One region of the Xanthobacter luteus genome, then DNA from elsewhere that is predicted to be linked to it. Evidence: predicted binding sites of a transcription regulator. Region 1 holds the regulator's gene; each other region holds the start of a gene.
What was found. Region 1 encodes HrcA, which represses chaperone genes, less so after heat shock. Its sites were predicted from a motif close to GTTAGCACTCNCNNNNNGNGAGTGCTAAC; they were not measured.
Positions count from the first base shown of each region.

Region 1 (10,044 bases):
ACAGATCCTCGAACCCGGCCGGCACCACCTCGGCGAGGGTGAAGGACTTGGTGGTGACGCCGGCGAACTTGCCGTACTCCACCACATTGGCGAGGCTCTGCGCGCTCATCACCGGCGAGAACGAGGCGAGGTGCTCGTTGAGGCTGCGCCGCAGCACGTCCTTGGCGACGCCGGGGAACATGGCCTGGTAGACCTCCAGCACCCGCGGGTCGCCCTCGAGGATCACGTCGATGGCCTTGGTGTTGGCGCGGTTGATGGCCTTGGCGGTCTCCAGATTCTTGTCGATCCACGCCGCCTTCGCCGCCAGGCATTCCATGGCGAAATCCTGGAAGATGGCGGGCGGGTCGCCGGCCGGGCCGCTCCACACGGGATAGGCGATCTTCTTCTCGTACTTCAGGATCGACTGCGCCGGGTCGAACGCCATCAGCACGTCGATCTGGCCCTCGGTGAAGGCCTTCACCTGGGTGGCGGGGCTGCCGACCGCGACGAACGAGACGTCGGTGTCCGGATCGAGGCCGGCGGCGCGCAGCACGTAGCGCGAGGACACGTGGCTGCCCGAGCCCATGCCCGAGACGCCGATGGTCATGCCCTTGAGGTCCTTGACCGACTTCACCTTGTCCTTGTGCTTGGTGTGGACCACGAGCTCGGTGATGTACCGGCGCTCCTGCACCGCGATCACCTTCACGTCGAGGCCGGTCTCGCGCAGCTTGAGCATGTGCTCGACGCCGGCATTGGCGATGTCGGCCGCGCCGGTGAGCAGGAGCTGGGTGATCTCGGAGCCGCCGCGGGCGATCACGAACTCCACCTCGACGCCGTATTCCTTGAAGATGCCGAGGTCCCGCGCCACCCAGGTGGGAAACAGGATGATGCTCGGCAGCGTGGCGATCCGCACCTTGGCGGCCTGCGCGAAGCCGGTGCTGCCGAGGCCGGCGGTGGCGGCGAGACCCGCCGCGCCGGCGAGAAGGTGGCGCCTGTTGAGTTGCATTGCCATGTCGTTCTCTCCCTCAGGGCCCGCGCCGTGTCGCCGACGGGGATCGTTTGTTGGGGAGGGCGCGCCGGTGCTCCGAACCTGGAGCTGAGCCGGACCGCTCCCGCATGTGCGGCGGCGGATGAGGGTTCATCCGCCAGGAAACGAGAAGATGTCCGGTCAAATACCGCCGATGGCGCCGGCGGCTGCGGCGGCTGCTGCTGCGGCGGCTCCTGGCCGGCGCCGGCCGGTTCCGCACCGCGGCAAGCGCGGCACGGCTTCGACTTTGACGAAAGATTCCAGCGGCATGGACGTCCTCCCGGTGCTCTTCTTATTATTTGTCCGGACAACATATCCGAAGACGGCGGGGTGTCAACCGTCCTGTGGCGGCCAGTCCCCCCTGCGGATCGTCATGACGTAGGAGAAGCGGTCGGCAGGATGCCAGTTGAGGGAGGTCAGCATGATGCCGCCGCTGGCGTCGAGGTAGCGCCGGACGAAGCGCATGGCGGGGGCGCCCGGGCGCACGTTCAGCGGCTTGGCGATGGCCGCCGGCAGGGCACAGGCGGTGATCTCCTGGATCGCCTCGGCGATGGCCTCGCCCGAGCGCGCTTCCACCAGCGCGTAGATCGGCCCCTCGGCCTCGCTCACGTCGGCGAGCAGCGGCACGAAGCGCACGTGGATGTAGACCGTGGTGTAGCTGATGGTCTCGGTCCGGGCCGGGTTCCAGCGCACGCCGCGGATGCGCAGCCAGCGGCTGCCGGCCGGCGCCTTGAGCACCAGGGCCTCCTCGTCGTCGATGGCGACGATGCCGGATTCGCGCACGTCCAGATGGGTGTCGCGGGCGTACTGGAAGAACTCCGCCAGCGTGCGCATGGTGTGGGAATAGGAGGTGCGGGGCGAGGCCGCGACCACGCGCGAGCCGGCCCCCTGGCGGCGTTCCACCATGCCGAGCTCGACCAGTGTCCGCAGCGCCTCGCGGATGGTGTAGCGGCTGGCGCCGAAGGAGGCGCACAGCGCCGCCTCGGTGGGCAGCAGCGCGCCGACCGGGTAGCGCCCCACCGAGATGGCGGTCTCGAGCTGCTTGGCGATGCGCCGGTAGCGCGCCGGATCGTCGTCGCCGCCGCGGACGGCCGCGCTCGTGGCGGCGTCGGCCGGCGCCTCGGTCGCGGCCGGATCCCCGACGGGCACGCCGGCCGCGATGGTGCCGGTGGTGCCGATGGTCACGCGCTTCCTCATGCCGGTTTCCGCCGCTCCGTGGATCCGTTCAGCTTATCCGAACAGGATACACAAATCGACACTTGTCCGGTCATTTCGTCATTTGTTCGACTCGGATGTGGCTGTCCGATCGGGACCGTCCACGGCCGGGGAGCCGGGCGGCGGCGCGCCCTTGCCGCCCCCCGCCTCGCTCTCCACCTCGCCCCGGCGCTGGAGCCAGAGCATGATCAGCCACGAGGCGGCCGCCCAGCCGGCGCCGCCGGCCCAGCCGGCGAGCACGTCGGTGGGCCAGTGCACCCCGAGATAGATCCGGCTTACCCCCACCAGAACGGTGACGAACACCGCCACCCCCAGCAGGAACACCTTGACCCGCACCCGCTCCTGGCTGCGCGCGAGCAGCGCGCCCAGCGTCAGGTAGATCGCCGCCGACAGCATGGCGTGGCTCGAGGGGAAGCTCTGGGAGTAGACCGCCACGCCGTGCGGCACGAGGTCCGGCCGCGGCCGGCCGAAGCCCCATTTCAGCAGGCTCGCGAGCACGGTCGCGCCGACCACAGAGGCCGCCACCAGGAACGCCGTGCCGCGCCGGCGCACCAGCAGCAGGTAGGCGATCACCGCGAGCGTGACGAGCGTGAGCACCGCGGTGCCGCCGAGCGCGGTGAAGTCGCGCATCACCTCCTCGAACCAGGCCGGGCCGAGCGGGTCGCCAAGGTCCTGCGGGTTGCGCAAGGCGAGCAGGATGGTGCGGTCAAGCCGGTTGGCGTCGCCTTCCAGCACCTCCCCCGCCACCAGCGCGAAGAGGTAGATGGCGCAGGCGACGACGGCGACGACGGCGAGGGTGAGCCGCTCCATGCGCGCCACCGGGGCGAGGATTCGCGAGAGCGGGCTTTGGGCGAGCCATGCGGCCGCCCGCGCGAGCGGCGGTCCGGCCAGCGGAATGGCGCAAAGACGGGGGAGCCAGCGACCGTCCGGGTTCATGGCCCCATGCTTGGCCGCATTCGCCCGCAGCGTCAACAGCATGGCGTGCACTGGCACGGATCCGCCGCGCCGGTGCGCCCGCCGCCCTCCGGCCGTCATGCCCCGGCCACGAGCCGTCCGGCGAGGCCCGAGGGCGACGGCGCGGGAGGCCGGACGAAGGAAAGGCGCGGCCTTGCCCCGCGCCCGCGCCCCTGCCAAGACACGGCCCATGGAGCGCCTCGATCCCGAACCACCGTCCGCCGACGCCCCCGTCATCCGCGTGTTCATCGATGCCGATGCCTGCCCGGTGAAGCAGGAGGCCTACAAGGTGGCCCTGCGCCACGGCGTGCCGGTGATCGTCGTCGCCAACGCCCCCATCGCCGTGCCGCGCGACCCGCTGGTGAGCCGCGCGGTGGTGCCGGCGAGCCCGGACGCGGCGGACGACTTCATCGCCGAACGGGCGCGGCGGGGCGACGTGGTGGTGACCGCCGACATTCCGCTCGCCGCCCGCTGCGTGAAAGCGGGCGCCGACGTGATCGCCCCCTCGGGCCGGCCGTTCACGACCGATTCCATCGGCTTGGCGCTGGCGACCCGCAACCTGTTCGACGAGCTGCGCTCCCAGGGCACGCTCACGAGCGGGCCGAAGCCGTTCTCGCCGCGCGAGCGCTCGGCCTTCCTCTCGGCGCTCGATCTCGCGATCGTGCGCCTGAAGCGCGCCGGCTTCCGTCCTGCGCCCGTCTAGGGCGAGAACCGTCGGCGCAGCAAATCCCAGCGCCCCCGCCGCAGGGCGAGGGAGCCGCGGGGGCCCGGGCATGACCCTCTGCAAACGCAGCGGCCCCCGGAAAAACCATCGCCCCGCCGCCTCAGCCCTGGTCGCGGAAGCGGTTGGTGATGGGGTAGCGCCGGTCGCGGCCGAAATTGCGCGCCGTCACCTTCACCCCCGGCGCCGCCTGGCGGCGCTTGTATTCGGCGACGTTGAGCAGGCGCTCCACCCGCTTCACCACCTCCGGCTCGAAGCCCTCGGCCACGAGCTCGGCCACCGAGGCCTCGCCCTCCACCAGCCGCGCCAGGATCGCGTCGAGCACCTTATAAGGCGGCAGCGAATCCTCGTCCTTCTGGTTCTCGCGCAGCTCGGCGGTGGGCGGCTTGTCGATCAGATGGTCGGCGATCACCTCGCCGCTCGGCCCCTTGGCGAACGCCGGCTTCCACAGATTGCGCAGGCGCGAGAGGCGGAACACCTCGCTCTTGTAGAGGTCCTTGATGGGGTTGTAGCCGCCGTTCATGTCGCCATAGAGCGTGGCGTAGCCGGTGGACATCTCCGACTTGTTGCCGGTGGTGACCACCATGGACCCGAGCTTGTTCGACACCGACATCAGCAGCGTGCCGCGCACCCGCGACTGGAGGTTCTCCTCGGTCACGTCGCGCGGGCGGCCGGCGAACAGCGGCGCGAGCGCCGCCTCGATGCCCTCGACGCCGCCGGCGATGGGCACGATGTCGTAGCGCACGCTTAGCTTCTGCGCCACGGCGGCGGCGTCCGACAGGCTCTCGTTCGAGGTGTAGCGATAGGGCAGCATGATGCAGTGGACCCGTTCGGGCCCGAGCGCATCCACCGCCATCACCGCACACAATGCGCTGTCGATGCCGCCCGACAGGCCGAGAACCACGCCCGGAAAGCGGTTCTTCTCCACATAGTCCTTCAGCCCGAGCACGCAGGCGGCATAGTCGGCCTGATCGCCTTCGGTGCGGTCCGCCAAGGGGGCCTCGGTCATCTTCCAGCCGTTGGCGAAGCGCTCCCACTTCGTCACCCGCACCCGCTCCTGGAAGCTCGGCAGCTGCATGGCGAGCGAGCGGTCGGCATTGAGCGCGAACGAGGCGCCGTCGAACACCAGCTCGTCCTGCCCGCCCACCTGGTTCACGTAGAGCAGCGGCAGACCGCTCTCCACCACGCGCGCCACCGCCACGTTCTCGCGCTCCTCATAGACCGAGCGGCGATAGGGCGAGCCGTTGGGGACGATGAGCAATTCGGCGCCGGTCTCGGCGAGGCACTCGACCACGTCCGGACCCCAGATGTCCTCGCAGATGGGCACGCCGAGCCGGATGCCGCGGAACGGGATCGGCCCCGGCATCGGGCCGGGGGCGAACACGCGCTTCTCGTCGAACACGCCGTAATTGGGCAGGTCCACCTTGTGGCGCGCCGCGGCGACGCGCCCGCCGTCCAGCAGCAGCACCGAATTGTGGAGCTTGCCCGCCTCCACCCACGGCGCGCCGACCAGCAGCGCCGGGCCATCCACGGTCTCCGCCGCCAGCGCCTCCACCGCCCTGCGGCAGGCGGCCTGGAAGGCCGGCTTCAGCACCAGGTCCTCGGGCGGATAGCCGGAGATGGACAGCTCCGAGAACACCAGCAGATCGGCGCCCTCAAGCCGCGCCGTGTCGCGCGCCTTGCGGGCGAGGGCGAGGTTGCCCTCCACGTCGCCGACCGTGGGATTGATCTGCGCCACCGCGATGAGGAGTTCGTCCGGCGGGGCGCTGGCGCTGATGGCGGGCTGGGTGTCGGTGCTGCTCATGGCTCGGATGTAGCCTTCGTCAGGCCGGCGGAAAAGGGGCTTTTGTGCGTCCGGCGCGGCGGCGCGGTCAGCCGGCCAGCGCCGCGATCACGGCGTTGAGCACCGGGAAGCCCTCCGCCGTCACCTGGAGCCGGTCGCCCGCGCGCACCACGAGGCCGTCGGCCTGAAGCGCGGCAATGCGCCCGTCATCGAGCGGGCGGCCGGCGAGCCCGGCATGGCGGGACAGATCCACGCCCTCCCGAAGGCGCAGGCCCATGAGCAGCATCTCGTCCGCCTGCTCGGCCGCGGTGAGCGCCGTATCCTCGACGATGCCGTGGCCCGCGGCCTCGACGCAGGCGAGCCAGGCCTCCGGCGCGCGCTCCGTGAGGGTGGCGCGGCGCGCGCCGTCCAGCAGCAGCCGGCCATGGGCGCCGGGGCCGATGCCGGCATAGGTGCCGTAGCGCCAATAGACGAGATTGTGCCGCGCCTGCGCGCCCGCTCTGGCGTGGTTGGAGACCTCGTAGGCGGGCAGGCCGGCGGCGGCGGTGACCTCCTGCGTCACGTCCCAGAGCGCGCGCGAGGCCTCGTCGTCCGGCAGGATCAGCTTGCCGGCGCCATAGAGCCGCTCGAACGGCGTGCCCGGCTCGATGGTGAGCTGGTAGAGCGAGAGATGCTCGCAGCCTTCCGCCAGCGCGCGGGCGAGCTCGGCGGCCCAGGCGTCCGGCGTCTGGCCCGGGCGGGCATAGATCAGGTCGAAGGACACGCGATCGAACGCGGCGCGCGCCACCGCCACGGCGGCCAGCGCCTCGGCCACCGAATGCATGCGGCCGAGGCCCTTGAGGTCGGCATCGTCGAGCGCCTGGACGCCGAGCGAGACCCGGTTGACGCCGGCGGCGCGGTAGCCGGCGAACCGCGTCGCCTCCACCGAGGTGGGGTTGGCCTCCAGCGTCACCTCGGCATCGCCGGCGAGCGGCCAGGCCTCGTCGATGGCGTCGAGGATGCCGCCCACCGTCTCCGGCGCCATGAGCGAGGGCGTGCCGCCGCCGAAGAACACGCTCTCGGCCCGCTGCGGGCCCGACAGGGCGCGCATGTGGCCGATCTCGCGCCGGAAGGCGGCCAGGAAGCGCGCCTGGTCGGGCGGGGCGTGCCGCACATGGGAGTTGAAGTCGCAATAGGGGCATTTGGCGAGGCAGAACGGCCAGTGGACATAGACCGCGAACCCGCCGGCGGCGGCGGGCGCCGCGGCGCCCGCGGTGCCGGGCTTGATTGCGGCTTTGGTCATCTCACGCTCGTCCTCACCGGGCGCTGCGCCCGATCCTGGTTCCGCCCCCGCCTTTGCCCCACGCGTCCCGGCTCTCCTTCCGCTGGCGCTCCATGCGTCCGGGACACGGGGCTGGCGTCACCCCTCCAGGCACGCCTTGGAGAGCTTCAGGAATGCCCGCGCCCGATGCGAGAGGCCGAAGCCCTTGGGCGGCATGGCGTGCTTCTCGTCCGCGGTCATCTCGGCGAAGGTCTTGTCATGGCCCTGTGGCTGAAACATGGGGTCGTAGCCGAAGCCCTTCGCCCCGCGCGGCGGCCACACCAAAGTGCCCTCCACCGTGCCCTCGAATTCCTCCCGGTGGCCGTCCGGCCAGGCGAGGCAGAGCGCCGAGACGAAGCGCGCGGTGCGCTGCGCGGGCGCCTGCGCGCCGGCCTGGCGCAATTCCTCCTCCACCTTCTCCATGGCCATCTCGAAGTCGCGCGCCGGCCCCGCCCAGCGGGCGGTGTGGATGCCGGGCGCGCCGCCGAGCGCATCGACCACGAGGCCGGAATCGTCGGCGAAGGCGGGAAAGCCCGAGGCGGTCGCCGCCGCCACCGCCTTCAGCCGCGCATTGCCGGAAAAGGTCGTCTCGGTCTCCTCCGGCTCGGCAAGGCCCAGCTCGGCGGCGGACACCGCCTCCACCCCGTGCGGCGCGAGCAGCAGGCGCATCTCGATGAGCTTGCCCGGATTGTGGGTCGCCACCACGAGGCGGCCGGAGAGGCGCCGGCCCATCAGGCGACGGCCGCCTTCTGGAGCGCCACCAGATGCTCCACCCCGCCGCGCGCGAGCGCGAGCAGCGACAGCAGCTCGTCCTGCGAGAACGGGGTCTTCTCGGCCGTGCCCTGGATCTCGACGATGCCGCCGTCGGAGGTCATGACGAAATTGGCGTCGGTCTCGGCGGCGGAATCCTCGGCATAATCGAGGTCGAGCACCGGCGTGCCCTCGAAGATGCCGCAGGAGACCGCGGCGACGTGGGTCTTCAGCGGGATCTCCTTCACCATGGAGCGGGCGCGCATCCAGGCAAGGCAGTCATAGAGCGCGATCCAGGCCCCCGTGATGGCGGCGGTGCGGGTGCCGCCGTCCGCCTGGAGCACGTCGCAATCGATGGTGATCTGCTTCTCGCCGAGGCCGACGAGGTCGGTCACCGAGCGCAGCGAGCGGCCGATCAGGCGCTGGATCTCCTGGGTGCGGCCGGAGGGCCGGCCGGTGGTGCTCTCGCGCCGGGTGCGGTCGTGGGTGGCGCGCGGCAGCATGGAATATTCCGCCGTCACCCAGCCGCGGCCCTGGCCCTTCAGCCACGGCGGCATGCGCTCCTCCAGCGTCGCGGCAACCAGAACGTGGGTGTCGCCGAACTTCACGAGGCACGAGCCTTCCGCATGGCGCATGACGCCCCGCTCGAAGGAGACGGCGCGCATCTCGTCGGGGGCGCGTTTGCTGGGACGCATGGGGCACTTCCTTCTTGGTGTTCTCGTTCGGGGGGCGCCTTATTAGGGGGGCGGGGCCCCCGCGGGCAAGGGGCGCGCGGCCGCGGCGCTTGAACGAAGCCGGCGCCGGGGTCACATAATGGGCTCCCGGCCTTCGCCGGGCGCCGGCAGCATTCCGCCCAAGAGGCACCCGACCGTGGCTCTCGACCCGCTATTGTCCCTCTCCTCCGGCGGCCTGGCGCAGATCGACGAGCGCGCGCGCGAGATCTTCCGCCAGATCGTGGAAAGCTACCTCGCCACCGGCGAGCCGGTGGGCTCGCGCAACATCTCGCGCCTCATCCCCATGACGCTGTCGCCCGCCTCGGTGCGCAACGTGATGGCGGACCTGGAGGCCGCCGGCCTGATCTTCGCGCCCCACACCAGCGCCGGGCGGCTGCCCACCGAGCGCGGGCTGCGCTTCTTCGTCGATGCCATGCTGGAGATCGGCGACGTCAACGAGCGCGACCGCACCAATATCGAGACCCAGGTGATGGCGGCTGCCAAGGGCGCCACCGTCGAGGGCGTGCTGCAGGAGGCCTCGGCTCTGCTCTCCGGCCTCTCGCGCGGGGCCGGCGTCGTCACCGCGCTGAAGACCGACCCGCGCCTCAAGCATGTGGAGTTCGTGCCGCTCGACCCCGACCGCGCGCTGGTGATCCTGGTGTCCGAGGATGGGCAGGTGGAGAACCGCGTGCTGCCGCTGCCGCCGGGGCTGCCCGCCTCGGCGCTCACCGAGGCGACCAATTTCCTCAACGCCCGCATCCGCGGCCGCACCCTGGCCGAGGCGCGCACCGAGATGGAGAGCCTGCTCGCGGAGCTCCGGCGCGACCTCGACGCCCTCACCGCCCGGGTGGTGGAGGCCGGGCTCGCCACCTGGTCCGGCGACGCGCCTGCCGAGCGCCGGCTGATCGTGCGCGGCCAGGCCAAGCTGCTGGAGGACCTGCACGCGCTGGAGGACCTGGAGCGCATCCGCCTGCTGTTCGACGACCTGGAGCAGAAGCGCGACGTGGTGGACCTGCTCGGCCGCGCCGAGGAGGCGCAGGCGCTGCGCATCTTCATCGGCTCGGAGAACCGGCTGTTCTCGCTGTCGGGCTCCTCCACCATCGTCGCGCCCTATCGCGACGGCCAGGGCCGGGTATTGGGCGTGCTCGGCGTGATCGGCCCCACCCGGCTCAATTACGGGCGCATCGTGCCCATGGTGGACTTCACCGCGCGCCTGGTCAGCCGCGTGCTCGGCGCGCCGGGAGCGGACGCGGCCTGAGGGCGGCGGGGCGCGTGGTCGCGAACTCTTGATTTTTGCGCCCGCTCCTCCGATATGCGCGGGGACCAGGCCCGCCCGCCCGGGCGGGACGCCATCGATTGCCCGCCCGCCGCAGGGCGGCAACCCTTTGAGGAAAGAGGAAGACCGGATGAGCGAGCACAAGCGCGCGCCCGAGCCCGGCGAGGGCGCGGCCGACCCCAGCTCCGAGGCCAATGCGGAAGCCGAGGCCCTCGCCGCCGCCGACGCCCAGATCGGCGCTGACGCCGCCGCCGAGCGCGCGCGGCTTGAGGCGGAGATCGCCAGCCTGAAGGACCGGTACCTGCGCGCCTTTGCCGAGGCCGAGA
Region 1 is NZ_JBDZDO010000002.1:65,308-75,351, reverse strand. It holds gene ABLE88_RS09030 (ABC transporter substrate-binding protein) at 1-991, opposite strand, end outside; gene ABLE88_RS09025 (GntR family transcriptional regulator) at 1,340-2,203, opposite strand; gene ABLE88_RS09020 (phosphatase PAP2 family protein) at 2,282-3,199, opposite strand; gene ABLE88_RS09015 (YaiI/YqxD family protein) at 3,366-3,878, shown strand; gene ABLE88_RS09010 (NAD+ synthase) at 4,000-5,700, opposite strand; gene hemW (radical SAM family heme chaperone HemW) at 5,768-6,961, opposite strand; gene rdgB (RdgB/HAM1 family non-canonical purine NTP pyrophosphatase) at 7,079-7,711, opposite strand; gene rph (ribonuclease PH) at 7,711-8,424, opposite strand; gene hrcA (heat-inducible transcriptional repressor HrcA) at 8,600-9,700, shown strand; gene grpE (nucleotide exchange factor GrpE) at 9,849-10,044, shown strand, end outside.

Region 2 (10,044 bases), 340 kb from region 1:
GCCGGCCGCGATCATGTCCACATATTCCTCGCTCTGGGCGTTGAAGCCCTGGTTCGGATCCTTCGCCTCAAGCACCTTGCCGACGACGATGGAGCCTTCCACGCCCGAATTCTCGGCGATCTGGCGGATCGGCGCCTCGAGCGCCTTCAGCACGATCTTGATGCCGGCGGCGATGTCGGCATTCTCGGAATTGAGCGCCTCGACCGCCTTCTTGGCGCGCAGCAGGGCCACGCCGCCGCCCGGCACGATGCCCTCTTCCACCGCCGCGCGGGTGGCGTTGAGCGCGTCGTCTACGCGGTCCTTCTTCTCCTTCACCTCGACCTCGGTCGAGCCGCCGACGCGGATCACCGCGACGCCGCCGGCGAGCTTGGCGAGGCGCTCCTGCAGCTTCTCGCGGTCATAGTCCGAGGTGGTCTCCTCGACCTGCGCCTTGATCTGGTTGACGCGCGCCTCGATGTCGGCCTTGGCGCCGACGCCGTCGACGATGGTGGTCTTCTCCTTCTCGAGGATCACCTTCTTGGCGCGGCCGAGCTGGGCCAGCGTCACGCTCTCAAGCTTGATGCCGAGGTCCTCGGAGATCACGGTGCCGCCGGTGAGGATGGCGAGGTCCTCCAGCATCGCCTTGCGGCGGTCGCCGAAGCCGGGGGCCTTCACGGCCGCGACCTTCAGGCCGCCGCGCAGCTTGTTGACCACCAGGGTGGCGAGCGCCTCGCCCTCCACGTCCTCGGCGATGATCAGCAGCGGACGGCCCGACTGCACCACCGCCTCGAGCACCGGCAGGATCGGCTGCAGGCCGCCCAGCTTCTTCTCGTGGATCAGGATGTAGGGGTCCTCGAGCTCGGCGATCATCTTCTCGGCATTGGTGATGAAGTAGGGCGAGAGATAGCCGCGGTCGAACTGCATGCCCTCGACCACTTCGAGCTCGGTCTCGGCGGTCTTGGCTTCCTCGACGGTGATGACGCCCTCATTGCCCACGCGCTGCATGGCGCCGGCGATCATCTCGCCGATCGAGGCATCGCCGTTGGAGGAGATGGTGCCGACCTGCGCCACTTCCGCGGAGGAGGAGACCTTCTTGGCGCGCGCCTGGATGTCCTTGATGGCGGCGGCGACGGCAAGATCGATGCCGCGCTTGAGGTCCATCGGGTTCATGCCGGCGGCCACCGCCTTGGCGCCTTCCTTGACGATCGCCTGGGCGAGCACGGTGGCGGTGGTGGTGCCGTCGCCGGCGGTGTCGTTGGTCTTCGAGGCGACCTCGCGCACCAGCTGGGCGCCGAGATTCTCGAACCGGTCCTCGAGCTCGATCTCCTTGGCGACGGTGACGCCGTCCTTGGTGATGCGCGGCGCGCCGAAGCTCTTCTCGATCACCACGTTGCGGCCCTTGGGGCCGAGCGTCACCTTCACCGCATTGGCGAGGATGTCGACGCCGCGCAGCAGCTTGTCGCGCGCGTCGGAGGAAAATTTCACGTCCTTGGCAGCCATTCCGGCCTCCTGAGATTGGGATTATCGTTGTCGGAGCGGACCCGGCGGGCCCGGATCACACGCCGCGGCGGCGCCCCATCACTTGGTGATGACGCCGAGGATGTCGCTTTCCTTCATGATGAGGAGGTCATCACCGTCGATCTTCACCTCGGTGCCGGACCACTTGCCGAACAGCACCCGGTCGCCGGCCTTGACGTCGATCGGGACCAGCTTGCCGGCCTCGTCGCGGGCGCCGGGACCGACCGCAACCACCTCGCCCTCCTGGGGCTTCTCCTTGACGGTGTCGGGGATGATGATGCCGCCGGCGGTCTTCTGCTCGGCTTCGATGCGCTTGACGACCACGCGGTCGTGCAGGGGACGGAAGGCCATGGGTGTTTTCCTCTCGGCGCTGGGAGGCGGGCGGTCCCGCCAGTTCTGGCACTCAGGATATGAGAGTGCCAAGCTCGGGCCGGAGATAATGAGCCCACCCGTCCGCGTCAAGGCGAGGGGCGGCCGGCGCGCGGCTTTTGGCCCGCGCCCGCGCACACCAATCGGTAACCAAGGCCTTCTAGGATTTCCCTCGACCCCGCCCAAGCGCAGATGCCGCGGCATCTGCCCCACGGTCAGGACGAAGCCGGCTCCCCAGCGCGGTCCCAAGGTCGACGCCGCGCCGCGAACGCTCTATGGTCCGGCACGTCCGCCCGGCCGGACGGGGAGGCAGAATTCCAGGGCGCAGGAAGCGCGAAGGTTGCGGAGTGGCCTGATGCTGAGACAGACGGTGGTACACGAGACGTCCCCGGCCCGGCCCGCGCGCCGGAGCTCCGGGCGCCACCCGTGGGGCGCCGCCGTCGCCCTCGCCTTGGCGCTCGGGCTCGCCGCCTGCGAGACCACGCCCAGCGCGCCGCCGCCGCCCGCGCGGCCGCAATATACCAGCCCGATCCCGCCGGACCGCCTGGTGGGCCGCTGGGGCCTTGCCGCCTACCACCGGCCGGACGACGCGGCGCGCACCGAGGCGCAGGCCAAGGCCCAATGCTCCAACCCCTATGTCATTACCGCCGGCACCAATGGCGGGGTGATGATGTATCTCGCCGACGACAACAAGCTCACCGAGCTGGTCTCCAAGCAGGTGGCCGGCGGCCCGGTCTATATCGGCCCGCCCGAGGATCCGGCGGGCGGCGAGCGCGACCGCCAGGTGCTGCGCTTCGACGGCCAGGTGCTGGTGCTGAAGTTCGTCGATCCCGAAGTGTCCAAGCGCTACGGCACCTCGGTGTTCGTGCGCTGCTCCTGACCCTGCCCCTTCCCGCGCCATGAACGGCCGCCTGCGGGCGGCCGTTTTCGTTTGTCGCGCAGCGGGCGCCTGTTCCTCGAGGCAGGCCGGCGGCCCGGATTCTGCGGCCGTGAAGCCGGCGCCGATGGGTGGGCAGAGGACGGCGTCGACATGACGCAACGGAATGAATGCCGGCAGATCTTTTAATTATTGGAATTGTAATTTATTAAACCTTTGATTTCCCTGTCCTGAACCCGATAAAACGCGACAAGTTCAGTATTATAACAATTTCAATCTAGGGATCGTCTTTCTAATTGAGTTGATACGGCGGTGCCGCATCCCGTACCCGTAGAACAGATTCCATGCTGTTCGCTCTTGCGGGATTGCCATGACTGCCCTTGATCGCCCCGATCCATGTCGCCCGCGCGGGCGCGCGCTGCTGGCCGCCACGGCGCTTTCCGCGCTCGCCGTCGCCCCCGCTTGCGCCGAGGACACCCAGCTTCCCACCCTCACCGTCGAGAGCGGCGACCAGAGCGCCTGGGGCCCGGTGCAAGGCTACATCGCCGAGAACAGCGCCGTCGGCACCAAGACCGACACGCCGCTCCTGGTGACGCCGCGCTCCATCTCCGTGGTCACGCGCCAGGAGATGGACGACCGCGCCGTCCAGTCCGTGGTGGACGCGGTCTCCTACACCGCCGGCGTCGTCACCGGCGCCTACGGCTACGACCCGCGCTTCGACGACATCTACCTGCGCGGCTTCGCGGTGACCTCGGGCGGCGATTTCCGCGATGGCCTGTCCCAGCAGTCCGGCAATTTCGCCTATTGGCGCACGGAGACCGAGGGCCTCGAGCGGATCGACGTGATCAAGGGCCCGGCGAGCGTGCTCTACGGCCAGACGGTGCCCGGCGGCCTCATCAACCGCATTTCGAAGATGCCGGTCGACACCCCGTTCGCCGTGGTCGAGGGCGAGGTCGGCGCCCCCGGCTGGTTCCAGACCTCGTTCGACGTCGGCGGCAAGGGCAAGGAGGACGGCAGCGTCCTCTACCGCGTCACCGGCGTCGCCCGCGCCGCCGAAGGCACGGTGAACTACACCACCAACAATGCCCTCTACCTCGCGCCGACAGTGACGTTCCAGAACGACACCACGCGCTTCACCATCCTCGCCAACATCCTCGACAGCCGGGTTCCCTCCAACACCGCCTACTGGCAGACGCCGAACGTCCTCACCAATATCCCCATGGGGACCACCTACAACGCGATCCAGCAGACCCAGGAGCAGATCGGCTACCGGCTGGAGCACGATTTCAACGACACGATCACCGCGCGGCAGAACGTCCGCTACGGCCATATCGACAACCACAGCTTCTGGACCGACGCCACCGGCGTGGTGAACGGCCCCTTCATCGAGATGGCCGCGGCGAACTATGTCGAGACCCTCGACAGCTTCCAGGCCGACAACCAGCTTCAGATCAAGCTCGCGACCGGCCCGGTGCAGCACAAGCTGCTCGCCGGCGTCGACTATCTCTGGCTGAACAGCAATTACGGCTATGGCGAGGGGCCCGCCGGCCCGATCAACATGTTCGATCCCAATGCGCCGAACAAAGTGGTGATGCCGACGCTGCTCGCCTATAGCGGCGCCTCCCTGAGCCAGCTCGGCCTGTATCTGCAGGATCAGATGACGTTCGGCGAGGGCTGGCATTTCAGCATTGGCGGGCGCCAGGACTTCGCCTCCCAGGACCAGACCAGTTCCCATGTGGTCACGGCGACCCGCGACGATCACGCCTTCACCTGGCAGGCCGGCCTGCTCTATGAGTTTTCCGCCGGCATCTCGCCTTATGTGAGCTACGCCACCTCGTTCCAGCCCTCGATCAACGTCGACGCGAACGGCGCGCTGCTGGAGCCGTCCTCGGGCGAGCAGTACGAAGCCGGCATCAAGTTCCAGCCCAAGGGCGGGCGCAGCTACGTCACCCTGGCGGTGTACCAGATCACGCAGAACAATTACGCGGTGCCGGATCCCAATACGTTCGTCTACAGCCCGGTGGGCGATGTCCGCGTGCGCGGCTTCGAGTTCGAGGCGCTGATGCAGCTGGCGCAGGGCCTCGATCTGACCGCCGCCTATACTTACACCAACGGCACCATTCTCGACAGCCTGGAGCTCAACACCATCGGCAACACGCCGGTCAACATGCCGGCGCACGTCGCCTCGCTCTGGGCGAAATACATGGTTCCCGACGGCCCCTGGAAGGGCTTCGGCGTCGGCGCCGGCATTCGCTATATCGGCGAATATTGGTCCGACAACACCAACACCTACATGAACCCGGCGCAATTCCCCATCGACGCGGCGATTTACTACGAGAAAGACAATTGGAAGTTCGCCGTCAACGGCAAGAACATCTTCGGCCAGCAGCAGGCGTTGCTCAACGAAGGCTATTGGTACTGGCAGCAGGGCAGCTCGGTCATCGCCTCGGCCAGGTACAAGTGGTGACGCGATGACGCAGACCGCGCCGGCAACCGGCGCGCATCCCCGCCACGGCGGCCTCGCGCTGCGTTCCGGGCTGGTCTGGGCGCACCGCATCCTCGGGCTCGCGACGGCGCTGTTCCTGTTTGTGGCCGGCATCACCGGCAGCCTCCTCGCCTTCCACGACGAGATCGACGTCCGGCTGAACCCGCAGGCCTATACCGCCACGGCGCGGGGCGCGCCGCTGGCGCCCGAGGCGCTGGCGGCGAAGATCGAGGCGGGCGATCCCGATCGCGCGGTCTGGTACATGGCCCTCGAGCACGCGCCGGGCCACGCCGCGGCCGTGTTCGCCATGGGCCGGATCGACCCCGCGAGCGGCCAGCCGGTGGACATCGCCAAGGATTACTTCAACGTCGACCCAGTGTCGGGAGAGATCCTCGCCGCGCGGCTGTGGGGCGCATGCTGCTTCTCGCGGCTCGCTTTCGTGCCCTTCATCTACGAGTTCCACCACAATCTGAGCCTGCCGGGCACAATGGGCATCCTGCTGATGGGCGTGGTGGCTGTGCTGTGGTTCGTGGACGGCTTTGTCGGCCTCGCCCTCACCTTGCCGCGCGGACGGCCCTTCCTCGCCAAATGGACGCCGGCCTTCGCCATCAAGGGCGGCAGCCGGTTCCGGCTCCATCTCGATCTGCACCGGGCGGTGGCGCTGTGGCTGTTCGTGATCCTCATCGCCATCGCCTTCTCCTCCATCGCCATGAACCTGCGGCGCGAGGTGGCGGAGCCGATCGTGCGCCTGTTCTCGACGCTCACGCCCACCCCGCTCTCCGGCGCCCCGTTCGAGCGGCTGCGCCCGCGCACGCTCTCCTTCGACGGGGTGCTCGCGGCCGGCGTGCGGGAGGCCCGCGCGCGCGGCTGGAGCGAACCGGCGAGCGAGATCTTCTATTCGCCCCATTACGGCGTCTTCGGCGTCTCGTTCGGCGACCATGACGACCCGTTCGACCAGCGCTGGCTCTATTTCAGCGGCGACACGGGCGAGCTCCGCGGCGCCGCCATCCCCGGCGCCGGCTCGGCGGGCGACGTGTTTCTCGCGCTCCAGCTTCCCATCCATTCGGGCCGCGTGCTCGGCCTGTTCGGGCGCATCCTCATCGCCGTGATGGGCGTGGTGGTGGCCATGCTCTCGGTCACCGGCGTGGTGATCTGGTGGATCAAGCGCAAGGGCCGCAGGGCACGGGCAATGAAGGCGGCCAGGCCGAAGGCGGTCCCGGCGGAGTGACGCGCCGGCCCTATTCGTCCATCTTCAGCGCGGCGATGAAGGCCTCCTGGGGGATCTCCACCTTGCCGAACTGGCGCATCTTCTTCTTGCCTTCCTTCTGCTTGTCCAGAAGCTTGCGCTTGCGGGAGATGTCGCCGCCATAGCACTTGGCCGTCACGTCCTTGCGCAGCGCCTTGATGGTCTCGCGGGCGATGATCTTGGCGCCGATGGCGGCCTGGATCGGGATGTTGAACAGATGCTGGGGGATCAGGTCCTTCAGCTTCTCGCACATCACCCGGCCGCGCGCGTCGGCGCGGGCGCGGTGCACCAGCATGGAGAGCGCATCCACCGGCTCGGCATTGACCAGGATCGACATCTTCACGAGGTCGCCGGGACGGTATTCGGTGATCTGGTAGTCGAACGAGGCATAGCCCTTGGAGATGGATTTCAGCCGGTCGTAGAAATCGAACACCACCTCGTTCAGCGGCAGGTCATAGGTGACCATGGCGCGCGCGCCCACATAGGTCAGCTCGATCTGGGTGCCGCGCCGGTCCTGGCAGAGCTTCAGCACGCTGCCGAGATAATCGTCCGGGGTGAGGATGGTGGCGCGGATCCACGGCTCGCGGATCTCCTCGATCTTCACCACGTCCGGCATGTCGGCCGGGTTGTGCAGGTCGATCACCGAGCCGTCGGTCATCTGGATCTCGTAGATGACCGAGGGGGCGGTGGCGATGAGGTCGAGGTTGAACTCGCGCTCCAGGCGCTCCTGGATGATCTCCAGATGCAGCAGCCCGAGGAAGCCGCAGCGGAAGCCGAAGCCCAGCGCGGCGGAGGTTTCCATCTCGAAGGAGAAGCTGGCATCGTTGAGGCGCAATTTGCCCATGGCGGCCCGCAGGTCCTCGAACTGGGCCGCATCCACCGGGAACAGGCCGCAGAACACCACCGGCTGCGCCGGCTTGAAGCCCGGCAGCATCTCCGCGCAGGGGCGCTTTTCCTCGGTGATGGTGTCGCCGACCCTTGTGTCCGCCACCTCCTTGATGGAGCCGTTGAGGAAGCCGATCTCGCCCGGGCCCAATTCGGCCATGGCCACCATCTTGGGGGTGAAGACGCCGACGCGGTCCACGTCATAGGCGGCGTCGGCGGCCATCATCTTGATGCGCTGGCCCTTCTTGAGCACGCCGTCGACGATGCGCACCAGCACCACCACGCCGAGATAGGTGTCGTACCAGGAATCCACCAGCAGCGCCTTCAGTGGCGCCGCGCGGTCGCCCATGGGCGGCGGCAGGCGGGTGACGATGGCCTCCAGCACCTGGTCCACGTTGAGACCGGTCTTGGCCGAGATGCCGATGGCGTCGGACGCGTCGAGGCCGATCACGTCCTCGATCTGCGCCTTCACCTTCTCCGGCTCGGCGGCGGGCAGATCGATCTTGTTGAGGACCGGCACGATCTCGTGATTGTTGTCGATCGCCTGGTAGACGTTGGCGAGCGTCTGCGCCTCCACCCCCTGGGAGGCGTCCACCACCAGGAGCGAGCCCTCCACGGCGGCGAGCGAGCGGTTCACCTCATAGGCGAAGTCCACATGGCCGGGGGTGTCGATGAGGTTGAGGATGTAGGTTTCCCCGTCCTTGGCCTTGTAGGACAGGCGCACGGTCTGCGCCTTGATGGTGATGCCGCGTTCGCGCTCGATGTCCATGCTGTCGAGCACCTGGTCGGTCATCTCACGCTCGGTGAGCCCGCCGGTGATCTGGATCAGCCGGTCGGCGAGCGTGGACTTGCCATGGTCGATATGGGCGACGATGGAGAAGTTGCGGATGTTCTTCTGGGCGCTGGCGGTCATCCGCGCCGCATAGCATCGGCCCGAGGCGGCCACAAGGCGGGGCGCGGCTTGAGCGTGCTGGCAGACCGGCCCGGCGGAGGGCAGCGGCAGATGGGAGCGGCCTCCCCTCCCCCTTGTGGGGAGGGGCGAGGGGGTGGGGGTCGCGCCGCGTGATGTCGGCGGCCAGGTAGGCGTCGCCGCCGCGACCACCATGGCCTGACACCCCCTCCCCTGCCCCTCCCCACAAGGGGGAGGGGTGATCCCGAAGCGGAGCCGGCGTTCCCGCAGGAAGCTCGCCCCGCCCTTGCCAGCGCGCCCCGCAGCGGCTTCATTGGCCCCCACCCCCTCATGCGGCGCGCCATGGACCCGATCACCCCACGCACCCTTCTCGCCCGCGGGCGCACGCTTGCCTTCGGGCCGCGCACCCTCGTCATGGGCATTCTCAACGTGACGCCGGATTCGTTCTCCGACGGCGGGCGCAGCGCGGCGCCGGACGACGCGCTCGCCCATGCCCGCCGCCTGGCCCAGGAGGGCGCGGACATCCTCGACGTGGGCGCGGAATCCACCCGCCCCGGCCACACCCCGGTGGCGGCGGAGGAGGAATGGGCGCGCCTCGCGCCGGTGCTGGAGCGGCTGGCGGTGGAAAGCGCCCTGCCGGTCTCCGTGGATACCTACAAGGCCTCCGTCGCCCGCCGGGCGCTGGAGGCGGGTGCCGTCATCGTCAACGATGTCTGGGGCTTCATGCGCGACCCGGACATGGCGCGGGTGGTGGCGGACCACGACGCCGCCGCCATCGTCATGCACAACCGCGATCAGGTGGACGAGGGCCTCGACATCGTCGCCGACATGCTCGCCTTCTTTTCGCGCGCGCTGGAGCGGGCGGACAAGGCCGGCGTGAAGCGGGAGAAGGTCGTGCTCGATCCCGGCATCGGCTTCGGCAAGAGCTTCCCGCAGAACCTCGCCGCCATCCGCCGGCTGCCGGAGCTGCGCGCGCTCGGCCTGCCGCTGCTGCTCGGCGCCTCGCGCAAGTCGCTGATCGGCAAGGTGATCGCCACCGAGCCCGCCGAGCGGCTGCCGGGCACCATCGCCGCCAACGTGATCGCCGTCATGGCGCGGGTGGAGATCGTGCGGGTGCACGACGTCGCCGCCCACGTCCAGGCCTTGCGCGTGGCCGAGGCGATCCGCGATGCCCCCTGAGCCGCCCGCCGGCCGGCGGGCTTTTCTGTGCCTCGGCTCCAACCTCGGTGACCGCGCCGAGGCGCTCGCCCAGGCCCGCGCCCAGCTCGAAGCGGCGGGCGTGCGGCTCAGCGCCGCCTCCTCGATCTACGAGACGCCGCCCTGGGGACCGGTGCCGCAGGGGCCCTATCTCAACCAGGTGGTGGAGGTGGCCGCGCCGGACGGGCCGCGCGCGCTGCTGGACCTGGTCCTCGGCATCGAGCGCCGGCTCGGGCGCGAGCGGGCGCGCGAGGTGCGCTACGGCCCGCGGCGCATCGACATCGACATCCTGTGGTTCGAAGGCGAGACGATCGCCGAGGAGGACCTGGAGATTCCCCATCCGCGCCTGATGGAGCGCGCCTTCGTGCTGGTGCCGCTGAGCGAGATCGCCCCAGACTTCGAGGCCTTCGGCACCACGGCGCGCGCGGCGCTCGCCGGCCTCGACGTCGCCGGCATCCGCAAGGTGCCGCCGTGAAGGGCCGCCGCCGCGCGGAAACGCAAAAAGGCGCCCCGTCCCAGGCAATGGGCGGGGCGCCGGTGTTCTCGCGCCAGCCGGCTTACGCGCGGCGGGGCGGAAG
Region 2 is NZ_JBDZDO010000002.1:401,391-411,434, reverse strand. It holds gene groL (chaperonin GroEL) at 1-1,479, opposite strand, end outside; gene groES (co-chaperone GroES) at 1,558-1,848, opposite strand; gene ABLE88_RS10410 (hypothetical protein) at 2,222-2,746, shown strand; gene ABLE88_RS10405 (TonB-dependent siderophore receptor) at 3,114-5,210, shown strand; gene ABLE88_RS10400 (PepSY-associated TM helix domain-containing protein) at 5,215-6,456, shown strand; gene lepA (translation elongation factor 4) at 6,467-8,272, opposite strand; gene folP (dihydropteroate synthase) at 8,612-9,448, shown strand; gene folK (2-amino-4-hydroxy-6-hydroxymethyldihydropteridine diphosphokinase) at 9,438-9,941, shown strand.
Region 2: groES (co-chaperone GroES) is a predicted target of HrcA. The motif match lies at 1,893-1,921, and genes of this name have one in related genera.

Region 3 (10,044 bases), on a different contig from region 1:
GCCACCAGCTTGGCGTTGCGCGCGACGCCGCCGGACTTCACCGCGGTCTCGAAATAGTCCGCCGTCTCCTTCTCCGCCACCAGGACGCTCGCGTCGTAGGGGGAGAGGCCGTACGCGGCGATGAAGCGCGCCTTCTTCTCGTCCGGCAGCTCGGGCAGATGCTGTTTCAGCTCCGCCACGAAGTCCTCCTTGAGCACCAGCGGCAAGAGGTCCGGATCGGGGAAATAGCGGTAGTCGTGCGCCTCTTCCTTCGAGCGCATGGAGCGCGTCTCGCCCTTGTTCGGGTCGAACAGGCGCGTTTCCTGGTCGATGGCGCCGCCATCCTCCAGGATCTCGATCTGGCGCCGCGCCTCCACCTCGATGGCCTGGCCGATGAAGCGGATGGAATTGACGTTCTTGATCTCGCACCTGGTGCCGAGCGGCGCACCCGGCCGGCGCACGGAGACGTTCACGTCGGCGCGCAGATTGCCCTTCTCCATGTCGCCGTCGCAGGTGCCGAGATAGCGCAGGATGGTGCGCAGCTTGGTGACGTAGGCCTTCGCCTCGTCCGAGGAGCGCAGGTCCGGGCGCGAGACGATCTCCATCAGCGCGACGCCGGAGCGGTTGAGGTCCACGAAGGAGAGATTGGGCGACAGATCGTGGATCGACTTGCCCGCGTCCTGCTCCAGGTGCAGCCGCTCGATGCCCACCGTGATGCTCTCGCCGTCGGCGAGGTCCACCACCACGAAGCCCTCGCCGACGATGGGGCTCTTGTACTGGCTGATCTGATAGCCCTGCGGCAGGTCGGGATAGAAGTAGTTCTTCCGGTCGAAGGTGGAGGCGAGGTTGATCTCAGCCTTCAGCCCGAGGCCGGTGCGCACCGCCTGGGCGACGCATTCCTTGTTGATGACCGGCAGCATGCCCGGCATCGCCGCATCCACCAGCGAGACATGGTCGTTGGGCGGCCCGCCGAAGGCGGTGGAGGCACCGGAGAACAGCTTGGCGTTGGAGGAGACCTGGGCGTGCACCTCCATGCCGATCACCACCTCCCAGTCGCCGGTGGCGCCGGCAATGAGCTTCTTGGCTTCCGCGGGGCGGGTATGGAGGGTCATGGTCGTCCTGCCGTGATCGAAGGGGCGCGCGCCGCGCGCCAAATTGGGCTCACCTAACCCCTGCCGGAGCGCTCTGGCAACTCGGAGCGTTGCCGCGGAAGGTCCGCGGGCGGCGCCCCTCAGGCGCCCTTGCCCAGATGCGCGTTCTCGTAGTCGATGGTCTGGGCGATGAGGGTGCGCCACAGCGCCCCGGCGATGCCGGGGGGCAGGCCCTTGTCGGCGGCGAGCGCCTCCACCTGCGCCACCACCTCTTCCACCCGGTCGGGCAGCAGCGCGGGAATGCCGTTCGCCTGCTTGATCTTCACCACCTCCTCGACCACCGCGATGCGCTCGGCCAGCAGGTCCACCATGCGCGCGTCGATGCCGTCGATGGCGCGCCGCGCCGCGGCGAGGGCCGCCGGCACCGGCCCGCTTTGGCCGACGGCGCCGCTCACTTGCGCCACCACAGCTTCTCCACCGGGAAGCGGCCGGCCGCCTCCTCGATCACCTCGGCGAGGGAGAACAGCGTCTCCTCCTCGAACGGGCGGCCGATGAGCTGGAGGCCGAGCGGCAGCCCGTCCGCCGACAGGCCGGCGGGCACCGAGATGCCGGGCAGCCCGGCCATGTTCACGGTCACGGTGAAGACGTCGTTGAGATACATCTCCACCGGGTCCGCCTTCACCTTCTCGCCGATGCCGAAGGCGGGCGAGGGCGTGGCGGGGGTCAAAACCGCGTCCACCCCTTGCGCGAACACGTGGTCGAAGTCGCTCTTGATGAGCGATCGCACCCGCTGGGCGCGCAGGTAATAGGCGTCGTAATAGCCGGCCGAGAGCACGTAGGTGCCGATCATGACGCGCCGACGCACCTCCGGTCCGAAGCCGGCGGCGCGGGTGTTCTCGTACATCTCCACCACGTCGCGGCCGGGCACGCGCAGGCCGTAGCGCACGCCGTCATAGCGCGCGAGGTTGGAGGAGGCCTCCGCCGGCGCGACGATGTAATAGGCCGGCAGCGCATATTTGGTGTGCGGCAGGGAGATGTCGACGATCTCGGCGCCGGCATCCTTCAGCCAGGCCGCGCCGTCGTTCCAGAGCGTGTCGATCTCGTCGGCCATGCCGTCCACGCGGTATTCGCGCGGGATGCCGATGCGCTTGCCCTTGATGGAGGCGCCCACCGCCTCCTCATAGTCCGGCACCGGCCGGTTCACGCAGGTGGAATCCTTCGGGTCGTAGCCGGCCATGGAGCGCAGCAGCAGCGCCACGTCGTTCACCGTGCGGCCGAACGGGCCGGCCTGGTCGAGCGAGGAGGCGAACGCCACGATGCCCCAGCGCGAGCAGCGCCCGTAGGTGGGCTTGATGCCCACCGTGCCGGTGAAGGCCGCCGGCTGGCGGATCGAGCCGCCGGTGTCGGTGCCGGTCGCGCCGGCGCATAGGAACGCCGCCACCGCCGCCGCCGAGCCGCCGGAGGAACCGCCGGGCACGATCGGCGTCTCGTCGCCGTCGCGGCGCCAGGGGGAGACCACGGGGCCGAACGCGGAGGTCTCGTTGGACGAGCCCATGGCGAACTCGTCATTGTTGAGCTTGCCGAGCAGCACCGCGCCATCGCGCCACAGATTGGCGGTGACGCTGGATTCGTATTGCGGCACGAAGCCGTCGAGGATCCTGGAGCAGGCGGTGGTGCGCACGCCCCGGGTGCAGAACATGTCCTTGATGCCGAGCGGGATGCCCTCCAGATGCCCGGTATCGCCGGAGGCGATGCGCGCGTCGCTCTCCTTCGCCATGTCGAGGGCGATCTCCGGCGTCTCGAGCACGTAGGCGTTGAGCGCCCGCGCCTCGTCCATGGCCCGCAGATAGGCCTCGGTGAGCTCGACCGCGGTGAACTCGCCCGTGGCGAGGCCCTCCCGCGCCTGGGTCAGGGTCAGCTGGGTGAGCTTGGTCATTCCACCACCTTCGGCACGGTGAAGAAGCCGCCCTCGGCCTCGGGGGCATTGGCCAGCACCTTGTCCGGACAGTGGCCGTCGGTCACCACGTCCTCGCGCATGGGCAGGTCCACGGGAACCACGCTGGTCAGCGGATCGACGCCGGAGACATCAAGATCCGCGAGCTGCTCCACGAATTCGAGGATGGCGTTGAGCTCCTGGCTCAGAGGGTCGAGTTCGTCCTCGCGGACCGCGATGCGCGCAAGATGCGCCACGCGGCGGACGGTCGCCTGATCGACGGACATGCTGTGCTCCCGAAAGCCGACCTGCGCTATAGCAAGGGGGGGTTCCAGGATGCAATGGCGGGTGTGGTTCGGGATCCGCTGCCGCAGGGCGGCGGGGCGCGCCCTGCCCTCACCCCACGGGCGGCAGGTCCCCCCGCGCCCAGCCGTCCTTGGTCTCGGCGAGGTAGTCGCCAAAGCGCCCGGCGGCGATGGCGGCGCGGGCGCCGGCCATGAGCTGTTCGTAATAGTGGATGTTGGCCCAGGAGATCAGCATCGCCCCCAGCATCTCCTCGCAGCGCACGAGATGGTGCAGGTAGGCGCGCGAATAGTCGCGCAGCGCCGGGCAGCCGCTCTCTTCGTCCAACGGGCGCGGGTCCTCGGCGTGGCGGGCGTTCTTCAGGTTGATGCGGCCGAAGCGGGTGAAGGCGAGGGCGTGGCGGCCCGAGCGGGTCGGCATCACGCAGTCGAACATGTCGATGCCGCGCCCGATCGCCTCGAGGAGATCGTCCGGCGTGCCCACCCCCATGAGGTAGCGCGGCTTTTGTGCCGGCAGATGGGGCTCGACCGTCTCGATCATGGCCAGCATCACGGCCTGCGGCTCGCCCACCGCGAGACCGCCCACCGCATAGCCAGAAAATTCCATGTCGGCCAGTGCCTTGGCCGATTCGACGCGGAGCGCGGGCACGGCGCCGCCCTGGACGATGCCGAACAGCGCGCGGCCCTTCGGCTGGCTCTCGAACGCGCGCTTCGAGCGCTCCGCCCAGCGCAGAGACAGGCGCATGGCGCGCTCCGCCTCGGCGTCCTCGCAGGGCAGGCGGACGCATTCGTCGAGCTGCATCTGGATGTCGGCGCCGAGCAGGCCCTGGATCGCGATGGAGCGCTCGGGCGTCATCTCGTAGGGCGTGCCGTCCACATGGGAGCGGAAGGTCACGCTAGTCTCGGTCACCTTCCGCAATGAGGACAGGCTCATCACCTGGAAGCCGCCCGAGTCGGTGAGGATCGGACCATCCCAGCCCATGAAGCGGTGCAGGCCGCCGAGCTTGGCCACCCGCTCGGCGCCCGGGCGCAGCATGAGATGGTAGGTGTTGGCGAGCACGATGTCGGCGCCCGCCTGCCGCACCTGATCGAAATAGAGCCCCTTCACCGTCGCCGCCGTCCCCACCGGCATGAAGGCAGGGGTGCGGATGTCCCCGCGCGGCGTCGCGATGACGCCGGTGCGGGCGGCGCCGCAGGTGGCGGCGAGCGTGAAGGCGAAAGTGTCGGCGGCGGACGGGGCACAGGTCATGCGCCGCCTTCTGGCAGAAGCAGGCAAGCATCGCCATAGGAATAGAAGCGGTAGCCTTCCGCGATGGCATGGGCATAGGCCCGCTTCTGCGTCTCGTGGCCGACCAGCGCCGCCACCAGCATCACCAGGGTCGAGCGCGGCAGATGGAAATTGGTGAGCATGCCGTCGACCGCCTTGAAGCGGTAGCCGGGGGTGATGAAGATGTCGGTCTCCCCCACGAACGGGCGGATGATCCCGTCCGCGCCCGCCGCGCTCTCGATCAGCCGGGTGGAGGTCGACCCCACGGTGAGGATGCGCCCGCCCCCGGCCTTCACCGCATTCAGCGCGTCGGCGGTGGCGCGCGTCACCTCGCCCCATTCGGCGTGCATGCGGTGGTCGCTCGTGTCCTCCGCCTTCACCGGCAGGAAGGTGCCCGGCCCCACATGGAGCGTCACCGTATGCCGCCCGGCCCCGGCCGCCGCGATGCGGGCCAACAGATCGGGCGTGAAGTGCAGGCTCGCGGTGGGCGCGGCCACCGAGCCGGACACCCGGGCGAACAGGGTCTGGTAGTCCTCCCGGTCGCGCGCGTCCTCGTGCCGGCGGGCGGCGATGTAAGGCGGGATCGGCATGTGCCCGATCTGGTCGAGCGCCTCATCGAGCGCCGGGCCGGAAAAATCGAAGGCGAGGTCGACGGCGCCGTCCTCCCCCTTGCCCGCCACCGTGGCGTCCAGCGTGCCCAGGAGACAGGTCGCCCCCGCCTCCCCGCCGAAGCGGATGCGGTCACCCGCGCTCAGGCGCTTGCCGGGCCGGGCGAAGGCGCGCCAGAGCGCCGGGCCGAGGCGCTTCACCAAATTCGCCTCGACGCGCACCGCCGCCCCGCCGGCGCGCTCCCGCACCCCTTCGAGCGCGGCGGGGATGACCCGGGTGTCGTTCACCACCAGCGCATCGCCCGGCTTGAGGAAGCCCGGCAAATCGCGCACGCCCCGGTCCTGGAGCTCGGGCGATGCCCCCGGACGCACCACCAGCATGCGCGCCGCGTCGCGCGGCGCGGCGGGACGCAGCGCGATGCGCTCTTCGGGAAGCTCGAAATCAAAGGCGTCGACGCGCATGGGAAGAGGCGGCTCAGAAGATGGCGATGGCGCCTTGATAGATGAGCCAGCTCATCGCCGCAGTGGCCATCAGGCCGAGAACGGTCGCCACGAAGCCGAGGATGATGACGAGGCCGTCCCGCTCCACCAGGCCGAGGCCGAACACGCAGACGGCGATGCCCGGTGGCAGATTGCCGAAGAACGGGATGGGCAGGAGCAGGACGATGCCGAGCAGCACCACCGTCGCGCCCACGGCGCGACGCGCGGTGGGGCCGGCGAACTGCTCGTAGCGGGGCCGGCTGATCCGCTCGAACCGCTCGATATAGGGGCGCGACCGGGTGACGATGGTCTCCAGCAGAGCGCGGGAGAAGGTGCGCCGGGCGATCTTCTCGGGCAGCCACAATTCCTGCCGGCCCAAAGCCAGCTGCGCGCCGATGAGCGCGAGGATGATGCCGAGGATCACCGGCAGCCCCGGCGGCGCGGGGATGCAATTGGGAATGCCGAAGATCAGGAACAGGATGCCGAAGGCGCGGTTGCGCAGGGCGTTCACGAGATCGCCGATGGCCACCTGGTCCTCGGTATGGGCGGCGAGGACGGCGGCGAGCAGCTCGGACGTTCTGGGCGTGCGGTGGTCCAAGGCGACCTTTCCTCCTGATCGCCCATCCATAGCATCGAGAAAGCGGCGGCGTCAGGGCATGATCGCGGTCGCGGCGATCGGAACGGCGTGGCGCGGCCCTGCCGGCGGCCCCGATTCCCCGGCGCGACGGCGCGAAAGACCTTCCGGGAAAGGGATTGGCGCCGAGACCGCGGCGCAAAAACAGCGCGGCTCAGGGCCGGCCCGCGCCGCAACGGTCGGCGCGGATGCGGAGCGGGGGCGGAAGCGGCATGCGCGTGAACCCCCGCAGACGCGCATGCCAGCCTGCCGCCCGCGGTCAAGCTAGCGCATCCCCTGTTCCTTTGGGAGAGCCAACGCCCCAAGAGAGAATCAAATCCTCAATGGAGCAGGAACATACCGTCAACGGGCGTCAGCTCCGCCGGCTTGATCAGCCCGCAATGCGCCACCCGGACGGAATGCAGCCGCCCCTCGATCTCCTTCTGCCAGAAGGCGAGGAAGCGGTTGAGTTCCGGAAAGGCGGGGCACAGGTCGTATTCCTGCCATACGAAGCTCTGCAGCAGCCGGGGATGGTCGGGAAGGCGATAGAGGATCTCGGCCGTGGCGAGGCCGTAGCCCTCGATCTGACGAACAAAGTCGCGCGACACCGAAGAGACCATGTCCTGAAACCTCCTCTGCCTGAGCCGGCCCTGCGCCGGAAATGCATTGTCGGCTTCAAAGTTTCCCGCCGCCAAGGCTAAAATTTGGTTTCCTTAAGCAAAAACAATGGACTAGCAGCGATGAAGCGGGACTGCTGACAGCGGCGCCCCCAATGCCGCCGCAAAGCGATGGCAGGTGCGCGGCTTCGGGCCGGATGAGAAAAGCCGAGAGGCGGCAAGGATTTCCCGCCGCTGGCACTCACTTTATGAGAGTGCTAATTTTTTTGCGCCACCCCCTTGAAGCCGGCGCAGGCCGCCCTTAGATCGCGGCCGGAGCCGGACGACATCGCGTCCGGCGCCCCGAAAAATGGCATTCCAACCGGAGGTTTCCCCGATGGGTTTCCGTCCCCTGCACGATCGCGTGGTGGTCAAGCGCATCGACGCCGAAGAGAAGACCGCCGGCGGCATCATCATCCCCGACACCGCCAAGGAGAAGCCCCAGCAGGGCGAGGTGGTGGCGGTCGGTCCCGGCGCCCGCAACGAGAAGGGCGACCTGGTGGCGCTCGACGTGAAGGCGGGTGATCGCGTGCTGTTCGGCAAGTGGTCCGGCACCGAGGTCAAGATCGACGGCCAGGACCTGCTCATCATGAAGGAGAGCGACATCCTCGGCATCGTCGAGGAAAGCGCCTCCGCCAAGAAGGCCGCCTGAGGCCTTCAAAGGCCAGGACGAAGGCCCTGGGGCCTTCGCAGGCAATGCGGAAGGCCGCGCCGGTCCAGCCTCGAAGGCGAGACGGCCGGTCCTCCGAGAAGTCCATTTCGTCCCAAGCTGAAGGAGCAAGGCACATGGCTGCCAAGGACGTGAAATTCTCCGTGGACGCGCGCGACAAGGTTCTGCGCGGCGTCGACATCCTCGCCAATGCGGTGAAGGTGACCCTCGGCCCCAAGGGCCGCAACGTCGTCATCGAGAAGAGCTTCGGCGCCCCCCGCATCACCAAGGACGGTGTGACGGTGGCCAAGGAGATCGAGCTCGAGGACAAGTTCGAAAACCTCGGCGCCCAGCTGGTGCGCGAGGTGGCCTCCAAGACCAACGACCTCGCCGGCGACGGCACCACCACCGCCACCGTGCTGGCCCAGGCCATCGTCCGCGAGGGCGCCAAGGCGGTGGCGGCCGGCATGAACCCGATGGACCTCAAGCGCGGCATCGACCTCGCGGTGGACGCCATCGTCAAGGATCTCGCCGCCAACTCCAAGAAGGTGACCTCCAACGAGGAGATCGCCCAGGTCGGCACCATTTCCGCCAACGGCGACGCCGAGGTCGGCAAGTTCCTCGCCGAGGCCATGAAGAAGGTCGGCAATGAGGGCGTGATCACGGTGGAGGAGGCGAAGTCCTTCGAGACCGAGCTCGACGTGGTCGAGGGCATGCAGTTCGACCGCGGCTATCTCTCGCCCTATTTCGTCACCAACGCCGAGAAGATGCGCGTCGAGTTCGAGGACCCCTACATCCTCATCCACGAGAAGAAGCTCTCCGGCCTCCAGGAGCTGCTGCCCGTGCTCGAGGCGGTGGTCCAGTCGTCGAAGCCGCTCGTGATCATCGCCGAGGACGTGGAGGGCGAAGCCCTCGCCACTCTCGTGGTGAACAAGCTGCGCGGCGGCCTGAAGGTGGCGGCCGTGAAGGCTCCGGGCTTCGGCGACCGCCGCAAGGCCATGCTGCAGGACATCGCCATCCTGACCGGCGGTCAGGCGATCTCCGAGGACCTCGGCATCAAGCTCGAGAACGTCAACCTCTCCATGCTCGGCCGCGCCAAGAAGGTGGTGATCGAGAAGGAGAACACCACGATTGTGGACGGCGCCGGCGAGAAGGCCGACATCACCGCCCGCATCCAGCAGATCAAGGCGCAGATCGAGGAGACCACCTCGGACTATGACCGCGAGAAGCTGCAGGAGCGCCTCGCCAAGCTCGCCGGCGGCGTGGCCGTAGTGCGCGTCGGCGGCGCCACCGAGGTCGAGGTGAAGGAGAAGAAGGATCGCGTGGACGACGCGCTCCACGCGACCCGCGCCGCGGTGGAGGAAGGCGTGCTGCCCGGCGGCGGCGTCGCGCTCCTGCGCTCGGTGAAGGTGCTGGAAGGCATCAAGGTCGACAATCCCGACCAGCGCACCGGCATCGAGATCGTCCGCAAGGCGGTCCAGGCCCCGGCGCGTCAGATCGCCCAGAACGCCGGCGACGACGGCTCCGTGGTGGTGGGCAAGATCCTCGAGAGCAAGGACTACACCTTCGGCTACAACGCCCAGACGGGCGAATATGTGGACATGGTGAAGACCGGCATCATCGACCCCACCAAGGTGGTGCGCACCGCGCTCCAGGACGCGGCCTCCGTGTCCGGCCTGCTCATCACCACCGAGGCGCTGATCGCCGAGCTGCCGAAGAAGAACGCCCCCGCAGCCCCGGCCATGCCGGGCGGCGGCATGGACTTCTGAGGTCGGGCAACGTCTGGCGCCGCCCGGCTCTCATGAGGACCGCAAGCCGGCAACAGCCGGCTTGCGCGGGCGGCGGCATGGACTTCTGAGGTCGCGCAACGTCTGGCGCCGCCCGGCTCTCATGAGGACCGCAAGCCGGCAACAGCCGGCTTGCGCGGGCGGCGGCATGGACTTCTGAGGTCGGGCAACGTCTGGCGCCGCCCGGCGCATACAGAGGGTGGGCGGCAGATAAGAAAGAGGCGGCCGGAACATCGTTCCGGCCGCCTTTTCATTTGGGCACACTCTTCCACCGGACGCGGCTCCCCTCCCCCCTTGCGGCGAGGGTGAAGCGGCGGCCGGGGCCTGTGGCAGCAGGAATCCGCGGCCGCGCAGAGACCCCTACCCTGCCCCTCCCCACAAGGGGGAGGGGAAACCCCAACTCACTCCGGCTTCAGCAGCACGTGCTTCTTCTTGCCGAGCGAGAGCTTGATGACGCCCTCGGGGGTGAGGCTGCCCAGCGAGAGCGATGCCTTCTCGTCGGTCACCGCGGCGTCGTTCACCCTAAGGCCGCCGCCCTTGATCTGGCGGCGCGCCTCGCTGGTGGAGGCCACGAGGCCCGCGTCCACGAAGGCGTTGGCGACCGCCAGGCCGGCCTCCAGCTTGGCGTGCGCCACGTTGACGGTTGGCAGGTCCACCGCCAGCGCGCCTTCCTCGAAGG
Region 3 is NZ_JBDZDO010000007.1:126,595-136,638, forward strand. It holds gene gatB (Asp-tRNA(Asn)/Glu-tRNA(Gln) amidotransferase subunit GatB) at 1-1,091, opposite strand, end outside; gene ABLE88_RS20015 (chorismate mutase) at 1,211-1,534, opposite strand; gene gatA (Asp-tRNA(Asn)/Glu-tRNA(Gln) amidotransferase subunit GatA) at 1,522-3,006, opposite strand; gene gatC (Asp-tRNA(Asn)/Glu-tRNA(Gln) amidotransferase subunit GatC) at 3,003-3,290, opposite strand; gene tgt (tRNA guanosine(34) transglycosylase Tgt) at 3,400-4,554, opposite strand; gene queA (tRNA preQ1(34) S-adenosylmethionine ribosyltransferase-isomerase QueA) at 4,551-5,642, opposite strand; gene ABLE88_RS20040 (exopolysaccharide biosynthesis protein) at 5,656-6,258, opposite strand; gene ABLE88_RS20045 (usg protein) at 6,615-6,893, opposite strand; gene groES (co-chaperone GroES) at 7,267-7,581, shown strand; gene groL (chaperonin GroEL) at 7,716-9,347, shown strand; gene tyrS (tyrosine--tRNA ligase) at 9,767-10,044, opposite strand, start outside.
Region 3: groES (co-chaperone GroES) is a predicted target of HrcA. The motif match lies at 7,124-7,152, and genes of this name have one in related genera.